Regions from separate parts of the Delftia sp. WSY_10 genome, predicted to be linked through region 1. Evidence: riboswitches for the same ligand, from Rfam matches in the RefSeq annotation. Region 1 holds a riboswitch; the other holds the start of a gene.

Region 1 (8,532 bases):
GAGAGCACGGAGAACTCCACCATCTTGAGATCGTGGGTGGCCATGCGCTCCACGAACACCTCGATGATGGACATCGAGGCACGCCGGGCGTTGTAGCCGACCAGGGTGTGCAGGAAAGAGGCGTCGATGGACGGCCCCGGCGCTGTGGTGCCGGACGGGGCCGTGTTCTCTTCGGACGGAGCGGGCTTGGATGTGCGGGCGCGGGGCATGGGGTCAAGGAACTGAAAATCGAATCATAGTGTGACGCGCGGCTGCCGTGGTCCGGGGCCTAAGGCCGTGGCGATTGTCCGCGTTCGCCTTCAGCCTGTCTTCAGGCGTGCTTCAGCCCCCCTTCAGCCTGCGCGTGCGCCATGCGTCCGGACGGTCCTACATTGCGGCCTGCCCCCTTGCGGGCATGACTGCATCAGCAACCAGGAGGACCATCCATGATGACTTTTCGCCATTCCCGCGCGTGGCTCGGCGCGGCCGGCATCGCCACCCTTGCCCTGGGCCTTGCGGCCTGCGGCGGGGGCTCTTCGGGCAGCACCAACCCCGGGCCGCGCATCTGGGGCTACATCCAGCTGCCTGACGGCAACAAGATGCGCTATTCGGTGGTCTTTCCCAAGGGGCCGGGGCCGTTTCCCGTGCTGATGGAGTACGACGGCTACGGATCGGGCTCGGTCACGGACCAGACCACCCAGGAATGGACCAAGGAAGGCTATGCCGTGATGGGCCTGAACGTGCCCGGCACGGGCTGCTCCACGGGCGAGAACCAGTGGGCCGACGCCTCCGTGGGCGCGGCCGGGGCGCACGCGGTGGAGTGGGCTGCGCGCCAGGCGTGGTCCACGGGCAAGGTGGGCATGGTGGGCTATTCATACTCGGGCTACGACCAGCTGTGGGTGGCGGCCCAGCGTCCGCCCAGCCTCAAGGCGATTGCTCCTGGCAAGAACGTGGCCGATCCCTACCGCGACGTGGCCTATCCGGGCGGCATCCAGAACATCGGCTTTCCCGCCAATTGGTGGGGGCAGTTCCCCGCGATATGGCGCAAGGCCGCCGAGGACGCCAAGGCTCTGGACGGCGATACCGGATGCGCCCAGGTGGTGGAGGACAACATCCGCAAGATCCAGCGCCCCGACCTGGACATGGCGCGCTGGCTGGACGAGGACCGCTTCTTCGGCGCCCGCTACGCGCGCAAGAGCGCCATGTACACCACGCACCGCATCGACATTCCCACGCTGGGCACCCAGTCCTGGCAGGACGAGCAGGTGGGCACCCGCATGGGCTACTACGAGGACAGCATCGCCCCGGACAAGATGTGGCTGATCAGCTCCAACGGCGACCATCACACCGACAGCGCCCCCTTTATTCGCGAGACCATGAAGCGCTTTTACGCGCGCTTTCTCAAGGGCGAGAGCAATGGCTTCGAGCACACGCCGCGCGTGCTGCTGGCGCAGGAAATGCAGTGGATGAACGGTGGGGGCGACTATGGGCAGCTGCGCCCCTCGGCCGTGGCCAGCTTTGACCGGCTGCCCGTGCGCGTCACGCCCATGACGCTGTGGCTGCAGCCGGGCGGCGGGCTGGGCGATGCGCCCCCGCAGGCCGAGCGCCAATCGGCCAGCTACCGCTACCCGCTGCCGGGCGCCGATGCCAACCATCCCGACGCGGACACCGAGTCCGGCGCGGGCCAATGGATGGCCAGCCCCGCCGGGCAGGGCCTGCTGCGCTTTACCACGGCCCCGCTGCCGCGCGCGCTGAGCTTTTATGGCGAGGCCTCGCTGGACCTGTGGCTCAGCGCCACGGCCGGCGATACCGATGTGCAGGTCACCGTCTCGGAGGTGCGTCCCGACGGCCAGGAGATGTTCGTGCAGCGCGGCTGGCTGCGTGCTTCCATGCGCGCGCTGGACGGCCAGCGCTCCACCGCCTTGCGGCCCTGGGGCGATTTCACCGAGGCCGCCGTGCGCCCGCTGCGCCCCGGCGAGCCCACGCTGATGCGCGTGGAAATCCAGAAATTCGCCCATGTGTTCCGCGCGGGCTCCAGCCTGCGCGTGACCCTGGACACGCCTTCGCAGACCGGGTACTGGGCCTTCGACCATCTGTCCACGCCTTCGACCAACACCGTCTGGCTGGACCGCAGCCGGCCGTCGAAGATCGTGCTGGGCCACATCGCCTATGCCCATGAGCGGCAGCTGCCGGACTGCCGGCGCATGCTGCGCCAGCCCTGCAGGCCCAACGAGGAGGCCGTTCCTTCGGGCGTGGGCCCCCTGCCGCCGCTGTGATTTCATGCCCCGGTGTTGACCATGAATGAACGTTCGTTCATCATTCGGGGCATGAAAAAGAAAGAAGACATCAGCGAGCGCCGGGCTGTCATCGTGGAGGCCGCCCTGCAGTGTTTCGTGGAGCGCGGCTTTCACTGCACCAGCATGCGCGACATCGCGCAGGCTGCCTCGGTGAGCCTGGGCAATCTGTACAACCACTTCGACAGCAAGCAGGCCTTGATTGCCGAGGTCGCCACGCAGGAGCAGACCGAGCTGCTGCCCTTGCTTCAGGCGCTGGAGCGGGCCGCAGCCCCTTCGCTGCCGGTGGTGGCGCAATTCCTGGCCGCCTACCAGGCGCTGTGCCGTCAGCGGGAATGGGCCGTGCTCAGCGCCGAGTGCCTGTCCGAGATCGCGCGTTCGCCGGGCCTGGCGCCGGCCTTCGAGGCCAACCGCAGGCGCATGCTCGACGGCCTGGCAGGCTTCATGGAGCGCGGGGCGCAGCAGGGCCTCTTGCGGCCCGCCGTGCCCGTGCGCCTGGCCGCGCAACTGCTGCTGGATGCCGTGGAAAGCGATGCGCTGCGCTTTGCGCTGGCGGTGACGCCGCAAGAAGACGCGGGGGCGGATGAAGGGGTCGATGTGCTGCATCCCGCCTTGCTGGCCTGCCTTCTTGGAGGCGAGGCACGGGGAGACGCGACATGAGGCATGCCACCGGCAGGGGCGCCCGCCTGGCGGGGCTGGACCTGGCGCGCTACCTGGCGCTGGCAGGTATGGTGTTCGTCAACTTCAAGCAGGCCATGCATCCCGCGCTGCAGGAGCCGGGCTGGCTGCTGTCGTTCTTCCATTTCCTGGAGGGCAAGGCCTCGGCCACCTTCGTGGTGCTGGCAGGCCTGGGCCTGGTGCTGGCCACGCGCTCGCTGGAGCCGGCCACGGCGCGCCTCTGGACGCTGCGCCGCGCGCTGTTCCTGCTGGTGGCCGGTGGCATGAACCTGGTGATCTTTCCGGCCGACATCATTCACTACTACGCGGTGTATTTCGTGCTGGCCATCGCCTGGCTGCAGGCCGGCGCAAGGGCGCTGCTGGCCGGCATGGCGGCCGTGGCCATGCTGTCCGCCTGGGCCTTGCTGCAGCTGGACTACAGCCAGGGCTGGGACTGGGCCAGCCTGTCCTACCAGGGCCTGTGGGAGCCGGCCGGCTTTGCGCGCAACCTGCTGTTCAACGGCTTCCATCCGGTGCTGCCCTGGTTTGCGTTCTTCCTCTGCGGCATGCTGCTGGCGCGCCTGCCGCTGGCCGAGCCGCGGGTGCAATGGGGTCTGGTGGCTTGCGGTGTAGCGATGGTGGGCTTGGCCTGCGCCGTCTCGGCACTTGCGGCACAGAGTGAATGGGCTCCCTGGCTGGCCACCGGCCCCATGCCGCCCGGCCCTGCCTACCTGCTGATGGGCCTGGGCTGCGCCAGCATTGCCATCGGCGCCTGCCTGCGGCTGGCCGACCGCTGGCCCGGTGGACCGTGGCGCGGCCTGCTGCCGGCCGGGCGCATGACGCTGACCCTGTACCTGGCCCACATCCTCATCGGCATGGGGCTGCTGGAGGCCATGGGCGCGCTGGACGGATCGCGCAGCCTGCGCGAAGTGGCCGTGGCCGCCGCGCTGTACGTGATCATCGCCAGCCTGGCCGCCTGGGCCTGGAGCAAGAAGGTGGCGCAGGGGCCCGTGGAATGGGTGATGCGGCGGCTGACGGCACTGGGTTGACGCAGTCTTGCAGGGCGATGGCCCCGGGCCTGCGGCGTTGGCGACCCTGCTGTAAGATAGCCCTCCGCTCCGGGGTGCACGCCAGTGCTGAGATCCACACCCGAGAACTTGAACCGGGTCATTCCGGCGGAAGAAGAGCTTGCACCCCTGCGTGGCCGCCCATGCGCCACGGGCGGGGCGCCTTCGGAGCATCACGTCCCAGCTCTCGAAGGAATTCCATGGACAAGGCCCGGCCCCAGGCGGCTTCTCTGGTCGCAGACCTGCTTGCATTCATTGCCATGGACGGCTGCACCGACGAGCAGTTCGATGCACTGGCCCTGCGGCTGTTCGCCTACCAATACGAATCGAATGCGCCGTTTCGCAGCTTCTGCCAGCGGCGCGGCGCCACGCTGCGCAATGTGAAGACCTGGAGCGACATTCCCGCCGTGCCCATCGATGCGTTCAAGGCCATGGAGCTGCGCAGCGAGCCGGCCTCGCCCGCGGAGCGCGTGTTCATGACCAGCGGCACCACGGGCCAGGCCAAGGGACTGTCCGCGCGCGGGCGCCACTTCCATCCCGCGCTCGATGTCTACGATGCGTCGATGACGCGCAACTTCGCGCAGCGCTTCATGGCCGGGCACGAACGCCTGCCCATGGGCATCCTCTTTCCCGACGAGCAGGCCATGCCCAACTCTTCGCTGGCCCACTACCTGGCGCTGGCCAAGACGGAATTCGGCACTCCCGACAGCCGCTACTTCCTCACCCCCGACGGCCTGGACATGCCCGGCCTGTGCGCCGTGCTGGAGGAATCCGAGCGCAGCGGCCGCCCCTATGCGCTGCTGGGCGCCAGCTTCAGCCTGGTGCATGTGATGGACGCACTGCGCGAGCAAGGCCGCAGCTTTTGCCTGCCGCCGGGCAGCCGCATCCTGGACACGGGCGGCTACAAGGGCCAGTCGCGCGAGTTGCCGCTGGAGGACTTCTACGCCGACCTGTCCCGGCTGCTGGGCGTGCCGCGAAGCCACTGCATCAACATGTACGGCATGACCGAGTTGAGCACGCAGTTCTATGACGACGGAAATGCCACGCTGCCGTCGGTCAAGTCGGGGCCGCACTGGATACGCTCGCGCCTGGTCGAGCCCGTCACCGGCCGCAGCGTGGCGCCCGGCGAGCGCGGCATTCTCGTGCACTGCGACCTGGCCAACTACAACGCGGTCACCACCATCCTCACCGAGGACGTGGGCCTGTGGGCCGGCCATGGCGAGAACAGCGGTTTCCTGTTGCTGGGGCGTGCCGAGGGCGCAGCGGCCAAGGGCTGCTCGCTGGCGGTCGATGAATTCGTGAAGGCCGCTGCTGCATGACCATCGAGCGGATCACGGCCGGCTACCTGCCCGAACTGCCTGGTTTGCGCGAGGACGAGGTGCAGTGGCATGTGCTGCCCTTCGAACGCGGCGGCGTGCGGCTGGAAGTCTCCGTGCCCCTGCTGACCGGCCCGCAGATGCATGCGCTGGCGGCCCACGTGCGGCGTGCCGCCGACCGCCACCTCAGGGCCATGCCCGTGGCCGAGATCATCGACGCCATCGACCGTGCCATTGCCCGCCTGCTGGACCGCAGCGATCCCTATCGGCGCCAGGCCGAGGCCTGGCTGCCCGTGGTCAGCGGCTATGACGCCGACATGGTGCGCCTGGGGCTGACGGGCTTCTTCAAGACCTTCCGCGCCGCGCAGCTGCGGCGCTTCGTGGCCGAGGACTTTGCCAACCCGGCCGTGCTGGACGGCTTCCAGCCCGCGCCCAAGGGCGGCGCGGTGCGCGCCTTCGGGCCCGACCTGCTGATGCACAGCTGGGCCGGCAATGTGCCTGCGCTGTCCCTGTGGAGCCTGGTCTGCGGCCTGCTGGTCAAGGCGCCCGCCATTGGCAAGCTGGCCAGCGCCGAGCCGCTGTTCGCGGGCTGGTTCGCACGGCTGCTGGCCGAGGTGCACCCGCCGCTGGCCGATTGCCTGGCCGTGGTGTGGTGGAGCGGCGCGGGTGGTGTGGATGGGGCGGATGGCGCCGATGGCGTGGATGGCGGTGGAGCCGCCGCGCTCCATGCCGAGGCCGACACCGTGCTCGCCTACGGCGGCAACCAGACGCTGCAGGCGCTGCGCCAGCGCCTGCCCGTGACCACGCGCTTTCTGCCGCATGGCCACAAGCTGGGCTTCGGCATGGTGGGCGCCCAGGCGCTGGACACGCTCAAGGCGCCCGCCGTGGCGCGGCTGGCGGCCTGGGACGTGATGCGCTACGACCAGCAGGGTTGCTACTCGCCCCATGTCTTCTACGTGGAGCGCGGTGCCCCCGTGCCGCCGCGTGCCTTTGCCGACTATCTGGCGGCCGAGCTGGCCAACCTGCAGCGGCGCTTTGCGCGCCGGCCGTTGGAGCTGGAGGAGGGCGCCGCCGTGGCCCGCTGGCAGCAGGCCGTGGAATGGTCGGGTGACGAACAGCAACTGCTGGGTCCGGTGGACGCACCCTGGGGCGTGGCGTACAGCGACAGCCTGCAGCCGCTGGCGCCCACGGCCCTGTACCGCACGATTGCCGTGGTGGGCGTGGACCGCCTGGATGACGCCGTGCCCGTGGTGGCCGCGCAGCGCGACTACCTGCAGACGGCCGGCATTGCCGCCTCGCCCGAGCAGCTGTACCGCCTGGCCGGCCTGCTGGGGGCGGCCGGCGTCACGCGCATCAGCGCCATCGGCTCCATGAGCATGCCCGAGGCCGGCTGGCACCATGACGGCCGCTTCAACCTGCTGGACCTGGTGCGCATGACCGAGATAGAGCAATCTGCCGAGGCGGCGGCGCAGCCGTTTGCGCCGTATGCGGACTGACATGGCGAACCTGCAAGAGGGGACGGACGGGGCTGCAACCATGGCGTTTCTCGATGTCGAGCAAGTGGTCTTCACCTACCCGGGCCGCCCGCCCGTGGTGGACGGCGTGGACTGGCGCGTGCAGGCCGGTGAGGTCCACTGCCTGCTGGGCCGCAGCGGCTGCGGCAAGACCACCTTGCTGAAGCTGGCGGCGGGGCTGCTCAGGCCGCAGTCGGGCCGCATTCTGCTGCGTGGCGCCGAGTTGGCCGAGCCCGGCCCGCAACTGGGCTTCATGTTCCAGGCGCCCACGCTGCTGGAGTGGCATACGGCGCTGGGCAATGTGCTGCTGCCCGTGTCGCTGCAAAGGCGCCCCGCGCCGCAGGACGAGCAACGCGCGCTGGCGCTGCTGGAGCAGCTGGGCCTGGCCAGCCATGCGCAGCGCCATCCGCGCCATCTCTCGGGCGGGCAGCAAAGCCGCGTGGCGCTGGCACGGGCGCTGGTGCTCGATCCGCCGCTGCTGCTGCTGGACGAGCCCTTTGCCGCGCTGGACGCCATCACGCGCGCCGAGCTGCAGGACGACCTGCTGCGCACCTGCCGCGAGCGCGGCACCACGGTGCTCTTCGTCACCCATGACATCAACGAGGCCGTCTACCTGGGCGACCGCATCGCCCTCATGCACGGCGGGCGCATCGTGGCCGATATGGCGGTCGATCTGCCCGCGCCGCGCACCCAGGCCATGCGCCACGGGCCGGCGTTCAACGAACACTGCGCCCGCGTGCGCGCAGCCCTGGACAGGACGGCGGCATGACGGTGTCCTTGTTCCATGCCCGCCTGCTGGCCGCCGCGCTGGCGCTGGTCCTGCTGGGCCTGTGGGAGCTGCTGGTGCGGCAATGGGGCCTGTCCGCCCTGGTGCTGCCGGCGCCCTCGGCCATTGCGGCATCGCTGTGGACGGGGCTGGCCACGGGCTATTTCTGGCCGCACATCTGGGCGACGCTCCAGGCCCTGCTGCTGGGGCTGGCGGCCGGCAGCGCGATCGGCCTGCTGGCGGGCATGGCCCTGGCTGAATCCGAGCTGCTGGAGCGTGTGCTCAAGCCCTACGTGGTGGTCAGCCAGGTCGTGCCCAAGCTGGCGCTGGCGCCGCTGTTCGTGCTGTGGTTCGGCTTCGGCATGCTGCCCACGGTGCTGATCACGGCGCTGATCTGCTTTTTCCCGCTGATGGAAAACACCCTGACCGGCCTGCGCCAGGTCGATGCCCAGCGGCTGCAGCTGTTTCGCATGCTGGGCGCCACGCGGCTGCAGACGCTGCTGCGCCTGAAGCTGCCCACGGGCCTGCCCGCCATTCTTGCGGGCCTGCGCGTGGCCGTGGTGCTGGCCCTGGTCGGCGCCGTGGTGGCCGAGTTCATGGGCGCCAGCCGGGGCCTGGGCGCCGTGGTCATCGCCGCCCAGGGAATGATGGACACCACCCTCATGTTCGCCGCCTTGGTGCTGATCGCCGCCATGGGCCTGCTGCTGTACCAGGCCTGCCTGGTGCTGGAGCGCCGGCTGCTGCGCTCGCGCGCCGCCTGACCACCCTGAACACTTCCGCAACCTTTTCCCCAAGCGCCATGCACACACCGCAATCCCCCTTCCTCACCCGTCGCAGCCTGCTGGGCGCCACCGCTGGCCTGGCAGGCTTGGCAGGCCTGACTCTGGCCGGCACCTCGGCAGCGGCCGCGCCCGCCCAGGGCAAGATCCGCCTGGCGGG
Region 2 (8,532 bases), on a different contig from region 1:
GTGAGCCGCGCGCAGCCTGCCGGCTGGCGTCAACGCGCCGTCGTATCGCTGCTGGCCGCCACGATGGGGATATAGAACTCCCCGCCCGCGCGGTTGAATTCCTCGGCCTTGGCCTGCATTCCGGCGGCAATGCCTTCCTGCTCGGCCACTCCCTTGGCAGCGGCGAATTCGCGCACTTCCTGGGTGATCTTCATGGAGCAGAACTTGGGGCCGCACATGGAGCAGAAGTGCGCCACCTTGGCGCTGTCCTTGGGCAGGGTTTCGTCGTGGTAGGCCTGGGCGGTGTCGGGGTCCAGGCCCAGGTTGAACTGGTCCTGCCAGCGGAAGTCGAAGCGGGCCTGGCTCAGCGCGTCGTCGCGGGCGCGGGCGCCGGGGTGGCCCTTGGCGACGTCGGCCGCGTGGGCTGCGATCTTGTACGCGATGATGCCCTGCTTGACGTCGTCGCGGTCGGGCAGGCCCAGGTGTTCCTTGGGCGTGACGTAGCACAGCATGGCGGTGCCGAACCAGCCGATCATGGCCGCGCCGATGGCGCTGGCGATGTGGTCGTAGCCGGGGGCGATGTCGATGGTCAGCGGGCCCAGGGTGTAGAACGGCGCCTCGTGGCAGTGCTTGAGCTGCTCGGTCATGTTGGCCTGGATCATGTGCATGGGCACGTGGCCGGGGCCTTCGATCATGGTCTGCACGTCGTGCTTCCAGGCCAGCTGGGTCAGCTCGCCCAGGGTTTTGAGTTCGGCGAACTGGGCTTCGTCATTGGCGTCCGAGGCGCTGCCGGGGCGCAGGCCGTCGCCCAGCGAGAAGCTGACGTCGTACTGCTTCATGATGTCGCAGATGTCCTCGAAGTGCTCGTACAGGAAGCTCTCGCGGTGGTGGGCCATGCACCACTTGGCCATGATGGAGCCGCCGCGCGAGACGATGCCCGTGCGGCGCTGGGCCGTGAGGTGGATGTACGCCAGACGCACGCCGGCGTGGATGGTGAAGTAGTCCACGCCCTGCTCGGCCTGCTCGATCAGGGTGTCGCGGAAGATGGGCCAGGTCAGGTCCTCGGCGATGCCGCCCACTTTCTCCAGCGCCTGGTAGATGGGCACGGTGCCGATGGGCACGGGCGAGTTGCGGATGATCCAGTCGCGCGTGGTGTGGATGTTCTTGCCGGTGGACAGGTCCATCACGTTGTCCGCGCCCCAGCGGATGGCCCAGACCAGCTTCTCGACCTCTTCCTCGATGCTGGAGGTGACGGCCGAGTTGCCGATGTTGGCGTTGATCTTGACCTTGAAGTTGCGCCCGATGGCCATGGGCTCGATCTCGGGGTGGTTGATGTTGGCCGGGATGATGGCGCGGCCGCGCGCCACTTCGTCGCGCACGAATTCGGGCGTGATGATCTTGGGGATGGCGGCGCCCAGGCCGTTGCCGGCCAGGCGCGCCTCGCGCGCGGCGTCCTGCTGGTACTCGGCCATCCATTCGCGTCGGCCGTTCTCGCGCAGGGCCACGTATTCCATCTCGGGCGTGATGATGCCCTTGCGCGCGTAGTGCATCTGGGTGACGTTGCCACCGCTCTTGGCGCGGCGCGGCTGGCGCTGCAGCGATGCGGCCTCGGCCCGCAGGCGGGCCACGCGCTCGTCTTCCTCGCCGCGCTTGCCGCCGTCGTCCAGGGCCTGGCGCAGGCGGCCGGCGTAGTACTCGCTGTCGCCGCGCGACTCGATCCAGGCATTGCGCACGCCCGGCAGGCCGCTGCGCACGTCGATGGCCACGGCCGGATCGGTGTAGGGGCCCGAGGTGTCATAGACGCTGACCTGCTCGCCATTGGTCAGCTGGATATCGCGCACGGGCACGTTGAGGCCGCTATGCAAGCTGCCTTGCAGATAGCTCTTGGTGGAGGCCGGGAACGGCTTGCGCGACTGCGCCAGCAGGTCGGAAAAACGCTGTGCGTCGGGAGCTTCGCCGGCTGCGGGGGTGAAGATGGAATCGGGAGCGTTCATGTCGGGTTCCTTGCGTTCAAAGCGTCGATCAACAACGCTCCGGGAACCGGACACTCCTTGGGCTGTGCCAAAGGCCGCGCACCGGGCTATGCCAGTGTGGGCCTGCCAGGGCCGTATGGCCTTGGCCCCTGGTTGCCACGCACGCCAAGGCGCACGAGCAGCCTTGGTTGGCAAGGGTCGATGCGCATCGGATGGTGGCCTGCCTGGCCGTTGCGGCCCTGCGTGTATCCGCCGTGGCGGACTTCCATCCTCTGACTTCGGCCCCGCTTCAGGGTCCCGCTCTTCTTCCGCCGGTATCAACCGGATCAAGTTCGTCGGGTTCGCCGCCTGGCCCATGCAGCGCATGGACCGGTTGGCATCTCAGTGCATCAGCACACCCCGGAGCAGCGGCAAGTATAGGGGATGGTTGGCGGCCCATCGCCTGCGGGTTTGCCCAGGGGCCATGCGCCGCCGTCAGTCAAAGCCGCGCAGCGCACCCCATTCGGCCAGCGGAGCGCGCGTGGCGCGCCAGCCGTTGATGGGGGCGCTCTTGTCCTCGTAGCCCAGCGCAATGCCGAAGGCCACGTGGTAGCCCTCGGGCAGCGCCAGCGCCTGGGTCACGGCGTCGTTGTAGCGGCGCCAGAAGCCCTGGGCGCAGGTGGCCAGGCCATTGGCGCAGGCCAGCAGCATGAAGGACTGCAGGTAGATGCCCAGGTCCACCCATTGCGGCAGGCCCATGCGCTCGTCCACGGCCACGATCAGGCCCACGGGCGCGCCGAAGAACTGGCCGTTGCGCGCCAGCTGCTCCAGCCGCGCGGGCTTGTCGTCGCGCGGAATGCCCAGCGACTGGTACAGCTCTTCGCCATTGGCAAATCGCCGGCTGCGGTAGGGCTCCCAGAGATTGGGCGGGTAGGACAGGCCGGGCTGGGCGTCCTGGGGCTCGGCTTCGGCAACGGCGGTCAGCAGCTGCTGCAGCGGCTCGCCCGTCAGCGCCAGCACGCGCCAGGGCTGCAGGTTGCCGCCCGAGGCCGCATTGGCCGACTGTTCCATCAGGGTGCGCACCAGCGCCGCATCGGGCGACTGGGGCAGGAAGGCGCGCACGGAGCGGCGCGCATGCAAGGCCTGTTCAACGTTCATGCTGGTCGGAGTCTCCGGTCTTCTTAGGGGATCTTGGGGGATCTTTGGTGATCTTGTGCAGGCCTACTTGCCCATGATCTGGTCGATCTTGTCCTTCTGGAAGGCCTGCGGGCGCTCGGATTCGCACGGCACGCAGTCGCCCACCTTGCTGCCGGCCGAGAGCTTGGCAATGGCCTCCCACAGCAGCGCGATCTGCTGCTCATGCGCGGCCGCGCCGTCGCTCAGGCCGCGCATGGCCTGGGCCACGGGGTCCATTTCCTGGGTGATGCCGTAGGCCGTGAACGGCTGGGGCGCGGCAGAGGCCGGGACCTTGATGGACTCGGCCTTGGCCGATGCCGGGTCGTGCTCGGTCACGTCGGCGCTGTGGCCGTTCTTGCTGGCGATGATGCGCGCCGGAATGCCCACCGCCGTGGCGCCTGCGGGCACGGGCTTGATGACCACGGCATTGCTGCCGATCTTGGCACCGTCGCCCACCTCGAAGCCGCCCAGCACCTTGGCGCCCGCGCTGACCACCACATCGCGGCCCAGCGTGGGATGGCGCTTGGCGCCCTTGTACAGCGAGGTGCCACCCAGGGTCACGCCGTGGTAGATGGTGCAGCCGTCGCCGACCACGGCCGTCTCGCCGATAACGACGCCCATGCCGTGGTCGATGAAGACGCGCTCACCGATGACGGCGCCGGGGTGGATCTCGATGCCCGTGAGCCAGCGGCCAATGTGCGAGATGAAGCGCCCCAGCCACTTGAGGCCATGGTTCCAGCACCAGTGCGCCGGGCGCTGCAGCCAGATCGCATGCAGACCCGGATAACAGGTGATGACCTCCCAGGTGCTGCGTGCCGCAGGGTCGCGGTCGAGGATGCACTGGATATCGGAGCGCAGGCGGTCAAGCATCTAGGGGCTGGTTATTGTTGACAAGACCGCTCAGTCTAGCGTTTCGGTGGGGTGCTCTGCAGCATGGCCTTCGCAACACCGCGCAGGATGTGGATTTCCTCGGCGGTCAGTTGCGAGCGGTTGAAAAGCTGGTTGAGGCGCGGCATCAGCTTCTTGGGCGCGGCCGGATCCAGAAAGCCAATATGCGCCAGCGCCTGCTCCCAATGGCCCAGCATGCCGGCCACCTGGGCTGCGTCGGCACGCTGCGGCGCAGGTGTGTGCTCCACCACGGGAAAGCCGCCCAGCGCCTGGCGCCACTCGTAGGCCACCACCTGGATGGCCGCCCCCAGGTTCAGCGAGCCAAACTGCGGATTGGACGGAATCGACAGCGCCACATCGCTGCGGTAGACATCGTCGTTGCTCATGCCGAAGCGCTCGCAGCCGAACAGGAAGGCCACGCCGGACTGGTTGCAGCGCGGCGCGGGAGCCGGTGCGGACACGGATGCATCGGTGGGCGGCGCCGCTTCATCGGGCGCATCGGCCTCATCGGGCGCAGCCAGCACATCCAGCGCCCCGCTGAGCAGCAGCTCGAAATGCTGGCGCGGCGTGCGCGTGGGCGGGCCGAAGTCGCGCGGCGTCATGGCCGTGGCGCACAGGTGGCTGATGCCGTCCAGCGCCTCCTCCAGCGTCTCGACCACGCGCGCATTGCCCAGCACGTCCAGCGCGCCGCTGGCCCGCTGGATGGTCTCTTCCTTGCGCAGCACGTTGGGCCAGCGCGGGCGCACCAGCACCAGGTCGTCAAAGCCCATGGTCTTCAAGGCGCGGGCGGCGGCACCCACATTGCCGGCGTGGCTGGTTTCTATCAGTACGAATCGGGTTTTCATGGCGTCGCTGGCCTGCCGGCGCCGGCAGAGCCCCCAAGACGGGACAGGTTGCGCAGCACAAAACGGACAAGGCGGGTAAAATTGCGCGCTATTGTCGCCGCCCCGCATCGCCGGACGCGGCTTTTTCCGTTCTTACCCGCGTCAAACAGCCTGCTTTTGCCAGAGAGGACCGTCCTCTCCTTGCACAGCCGCTGCTCCGCCAACGCCTCACAATCTATGTCGACCAACCTGCATCCCATGCTCAACGTGGCCATCAAGGCCGCACGCGCCGCCGGCGCCATCATCAACCGCGCGGCTCTTGACGTGGAATCCGTGCGTGTCGCACAAAAGCAGGTCAACGACTTTGTGACCGAGGTGGACAAGGCGGCCGAGCAGGCCATCATCGAAACCTTGCTGGGCGCCTACCCGGGCCACGGCATCCTGGCCGAGGAATCGGGCAACGAGTTCGGCGCCAAGAACTCCGACTACGTCTGGATCATCGATCCGCTGGACGGCACCACCAACTTCATCCACGGCTTCCCCGTGTACTGCGTGAGCATTGCCCTGTCCTTCAAGGGCAAGGTGGAGCACGCCGTGGTGTACGACCCCTCGCGCAACGACCTGTTCACGGCCACGCGCGGCCGCGGCGCCTACCTGAATGACCGCCGCATCCGCGTGTCCAAGCGCATCCAGCTCAAGGACAGCCTGATCTCCACCGGCTTCCCCTTCCGCCGTGGCGACAACTTCAAGCAGTACATGAACATGCTGGGCGACGTGATGCAGGAAACCGCAGGCGTGCGCCGCCCCGGCGCCGCCGCGCTGGACCTGGCCTACGTGGCAGCCGGCTTTGCCGATGGCTTCTTTGAAAGCGGCCTGCAGATCTGGGACGTGGCCGCCGGCAGCCTGCTGGTGACCGAGGCTGGTGGCCTGGTCGGCAACTTCACGGGTGAGGCGGATTTCCTGGAGCAGAAGGAATGCCTGGCGGGCAATCCGCGCATCTATGGTGCGCTGGTCGGCATCGTTGGCAAGTACAGCAAGTTTGCTTCGGCTGGGGAGAAGGCGGGTGTGCGGCAGGCTTTGGCGGATTCGGGTGAGGCGGCTCCGGCTGCTGAGGCTGAGGCTGCTGAATCTGAGCAGCAGCCTGAGGCCTGATTTCGGCTTCTCCTGTCTCTCTTTAAAACAGCTCCTTCTAGGGGCTGTTTTTCGTTGGGCGTGGGTGCGGTGCGCTTTTTGCCCCTGCCGGGTGGTTGCTTTTCGGGGCCGGGTCTCGGCCCGGCGGCCGACTGCCCTTTCTTGATTCGCCAAGAAAGGTCAGATCAAAGAAGGCGACCCGAATGTCCACGTCCCTTCGCTTCGCTGCGGGCAACCTGCGCCGGGCCGCCTGCGGGGTTCGCCGTGAAACTCGTTGCGCGCTGCGCGCTTCACTCAAACATCACGGCGAGTCAGATGACGAGGCAGTCCTGTCCTTCGGCAGGACTGCAACCCCGCAGGCGGCCCGACGCAGGCGTGGGCATACGGGAGGGGTGAGGGCCACGGCCATGGCCTCACGGCCTGGCCTGTGGCGCGGAGCTCTTTTACTTGACCCGTGCGTTGATCACCGCCTCGGCCACGTTGCGCGGTGCTTCGGCGTAGTGCTTGAACTCCATGGAGTAGGTGGCACGGCCTTGCGTTTGCGAGCGCAGGGAGGTGGCGTAGCCGAACATTTCGGACAGGGGTACTTCGGCCTTGATGGACTTGCCGCCGCCGGCCATGTCGTCCATGCCCTGCACCATGCCGCGACGCGAGGACAGGTCGCCCATGACGGTGCCGGCGTAGTCTTCGGGCGTCTCGACTTCCACGGCCATCATGGGCTCCAGGATGACGGGGCTGGCCTTCTTGGCAGCTTCCTTGAAGCCGAAGATGGCCGCCATCTTGAAGGCCATTTCGTTGGAGTCCACGTCGTGGTACGAGCCGAAGGTCAGCGTGACCTTCACGTCCACCACGGGGTAGCCGGCCAGCACGCCGCTGGTCAGGGCCTCGACCACGCCTTTTTCCACCGCAGGGATGTACTCGCGCGGCACCACGCCGCCCTTGATGGCGTCCACAAACTCGAAGCCCTTGCCGGGTTCCTGCGGCTCCACGGTGAAGACCACGTGGCCGTACTGGCCCTTGCCGCCGGACTGGCGCACGAACTTGCCGTCCACATCGGTGACTTTCTTGCGGATGGTCTCGCGGTAGGCCACTTGGGGCTTGCCCACGTTGGCTTCCACGTTGAACTCGCGCTTCATGCGGTCCACGATGATTTCCAGGTGCAGCTCGCCCATGCCGGCAATGATGGTCTGGCCCGATTCCTCATCGGTGCGCACGCGGAACGACGGATCTTCGGCCGCCAGGCGCGACAGGGCAATGCCCATCTTTTCCTGGTCGGCCTTGGACTTGGGCTCCACGGCCTGGGCGATCACGGGCTCGGGGAAGACCATCTTCTCCAGCACGATGGGCGCGGACGGGTCGCACAGGGTCTCGCCCGTGGTCACGTCCTTCAGGCCCACGCAGGCGGCAATGTCGCCTGCGTGGATTTCATCGACCTCCAGGCGTTCGTTGGCATGCATCTGCACGATGCGGCCGATGCGCTCCTTCTTGTCCTTGACGGAGTTGAGCACGCTGTCGCCCTTGTTGAGCACGCCCGAGTAGACGCGCACAAAGGTGAGCTGGCCCACGAAGGGGTCGGTCATCAGCTTGAAGGCCAGGGCAGAGAACTTCTCGCTGTCATCGGCGTGGCGCACGATGATGGAGCCGTCTTCGGCATGGCCCTCCACGGGCGGCACTTCCAGCGGGGAAGGCATGAGCTCGACCACGGCGTCCAGCAGGCGCTGCACACCCTTGTTCTTGAAGGCCGAGCCGCACAGCATGGGCTGGATCTCGCCCGCAATGGTGCGCAGGCGCAGGCCGCGCAGGATGTCGGCCTCGGGCAGGTCGCCCTCTTCCAGGTAGCGGTTCATCAGGTCTTCGCTGGCCTCGGCAGCCGCCTCCACCATGGACTCGCGCCACTTCTTGGCGTCTGCCACCATGGCTGCGGGAATGTCCTGGTACTCGAACTTCATGCCCTGCGTGGCTTCGTCCCAGATGATGGCCTTCATCTTGAGCAGGTCCACCACGCCGGTGAACTGCTGCTCTGCGCCAATGGGCAGCACGATGGGCACGGGGTTGGCCTTGAGGCGGTCGATCATCATCTGCCGCACGCGCAGAAAATCCGCGCCCGTGCGGTCCATCTTGTTGACGAAGGCCAGGCGCGGCACCTTGTACTTGTTGGCCTGGCGCCAGACCGTCTCGGACTGCGGCTGCACGCCGCCCACGGCGTCATAGACCATGACGGCGCCGTCGAGCACGCGCATGGAACGCTCCACCTCGATGGTGAAGTCCACGTGGCCCGGGGTGTCGATGATGTTGATGCGGTGCTGGTCAAAGCGGCCGTCCATGCCCTTCCAGAAGCAGGTGGTGGCCGCCGAGGTGATGGTGATGCCGCGCTCCTGCTCCTGCTCCATCCAGTCCATGATGGCGGCGCCCTCGTGCACCTCGCCCAGCTTGTGGCTCACCCCGGTGTAGAACAGGATGCGCTCGGTCGTGGTGGTCTTGCCGGCATCGATGTGCGCGGAGATACCAATGTTGCGATAGCGTTCTATGGGGGTATGGCGGGCCATGAAAGGACTCCTGGGTGCTGATAAGCGTTGATGCGT

What was found. A riboswitch is a leader RNA that binds a small molecule or an ion and turns the genes downstream of it on or off. The one in region 1 is predicted to bind thiamine pyrophosphate.
Region 2: another riboswitch for thiamine pyrophosphate. It lies ahead of thiC (phosphomethylpyrimidine synthase ThiC); the one in region 1 lies ahead of ACF8ML_RS13740 (hypothetical protein).

Annotation. Positions count from the first base shown of each region.
Region 1 is NZ_JBICKY010000031.1:28,876-37,407, reverse strand. It holds gene ACF8ML_RS13760 (MarR family winged helix-turn-helix transcriptional regulator) at 1-209, opposite strand, end outside; gene ACF8ML_RS13755 (CocE/NonD family hydrolase) at 426-2,255, shown strand; gene ACF8ML_RS13750 (TetR/AcrR family transcriptional regulator) at 2,307-2,933, shown strand; gene ACF8ML_RS13745 (DUF418 domain-containing protein) at 2,930-3,979, shown strand; TPP riboswitch at 4,040-4,131, shown strand; gene ACF8ML_RS13740 (hypothetical protein) at 4,198-5,316, shown strand; gene ACF8ML_RS13735 (acyl-CoA reductase) at 5,313-6,809, shown strand; gene ACF8ML_RS13730 (ABC transporter ATP-binding protein) at 6,811-7,596, shown strand; gene ACF8ML_RS13725 (ABC transporter permease) at 7,593-8,354, shown strand; gene ACF8ML_RS13720 (ABC transporter substrate-binding protein) at 8,393-8,532, shown strand, end outside.
Region 2 is NZ_JBICKY010000057.1:235,000-243,531, forward strand. It holds gene ACF8ML_RS26905 (IclR family transcriptional regulator) at 1-4, shown strand, start outside; gene thiC (phosphomethylpyrimidine synthase ThiC) at 30-1,973, opposite strand; TPP riboswitch at 2,239-2,364, opposite strand; gene ACF8ML_RS26915 (nitroreductase) at 2,427-3,089, opposite strand; gene cysE (serine O-acetyltransferase) at 3,153-3,977, opposite strand; gene ACF8ML_RS26925 (RNA methyltransferase) at 4,013-4,840, opposite strand; gene ACF8ML_RS26930 (inositol monophosphatase family protein) at 5,057-5,971, shown strand; gene fusA (elongation factor G) at 6,394-8,496, opposite strand.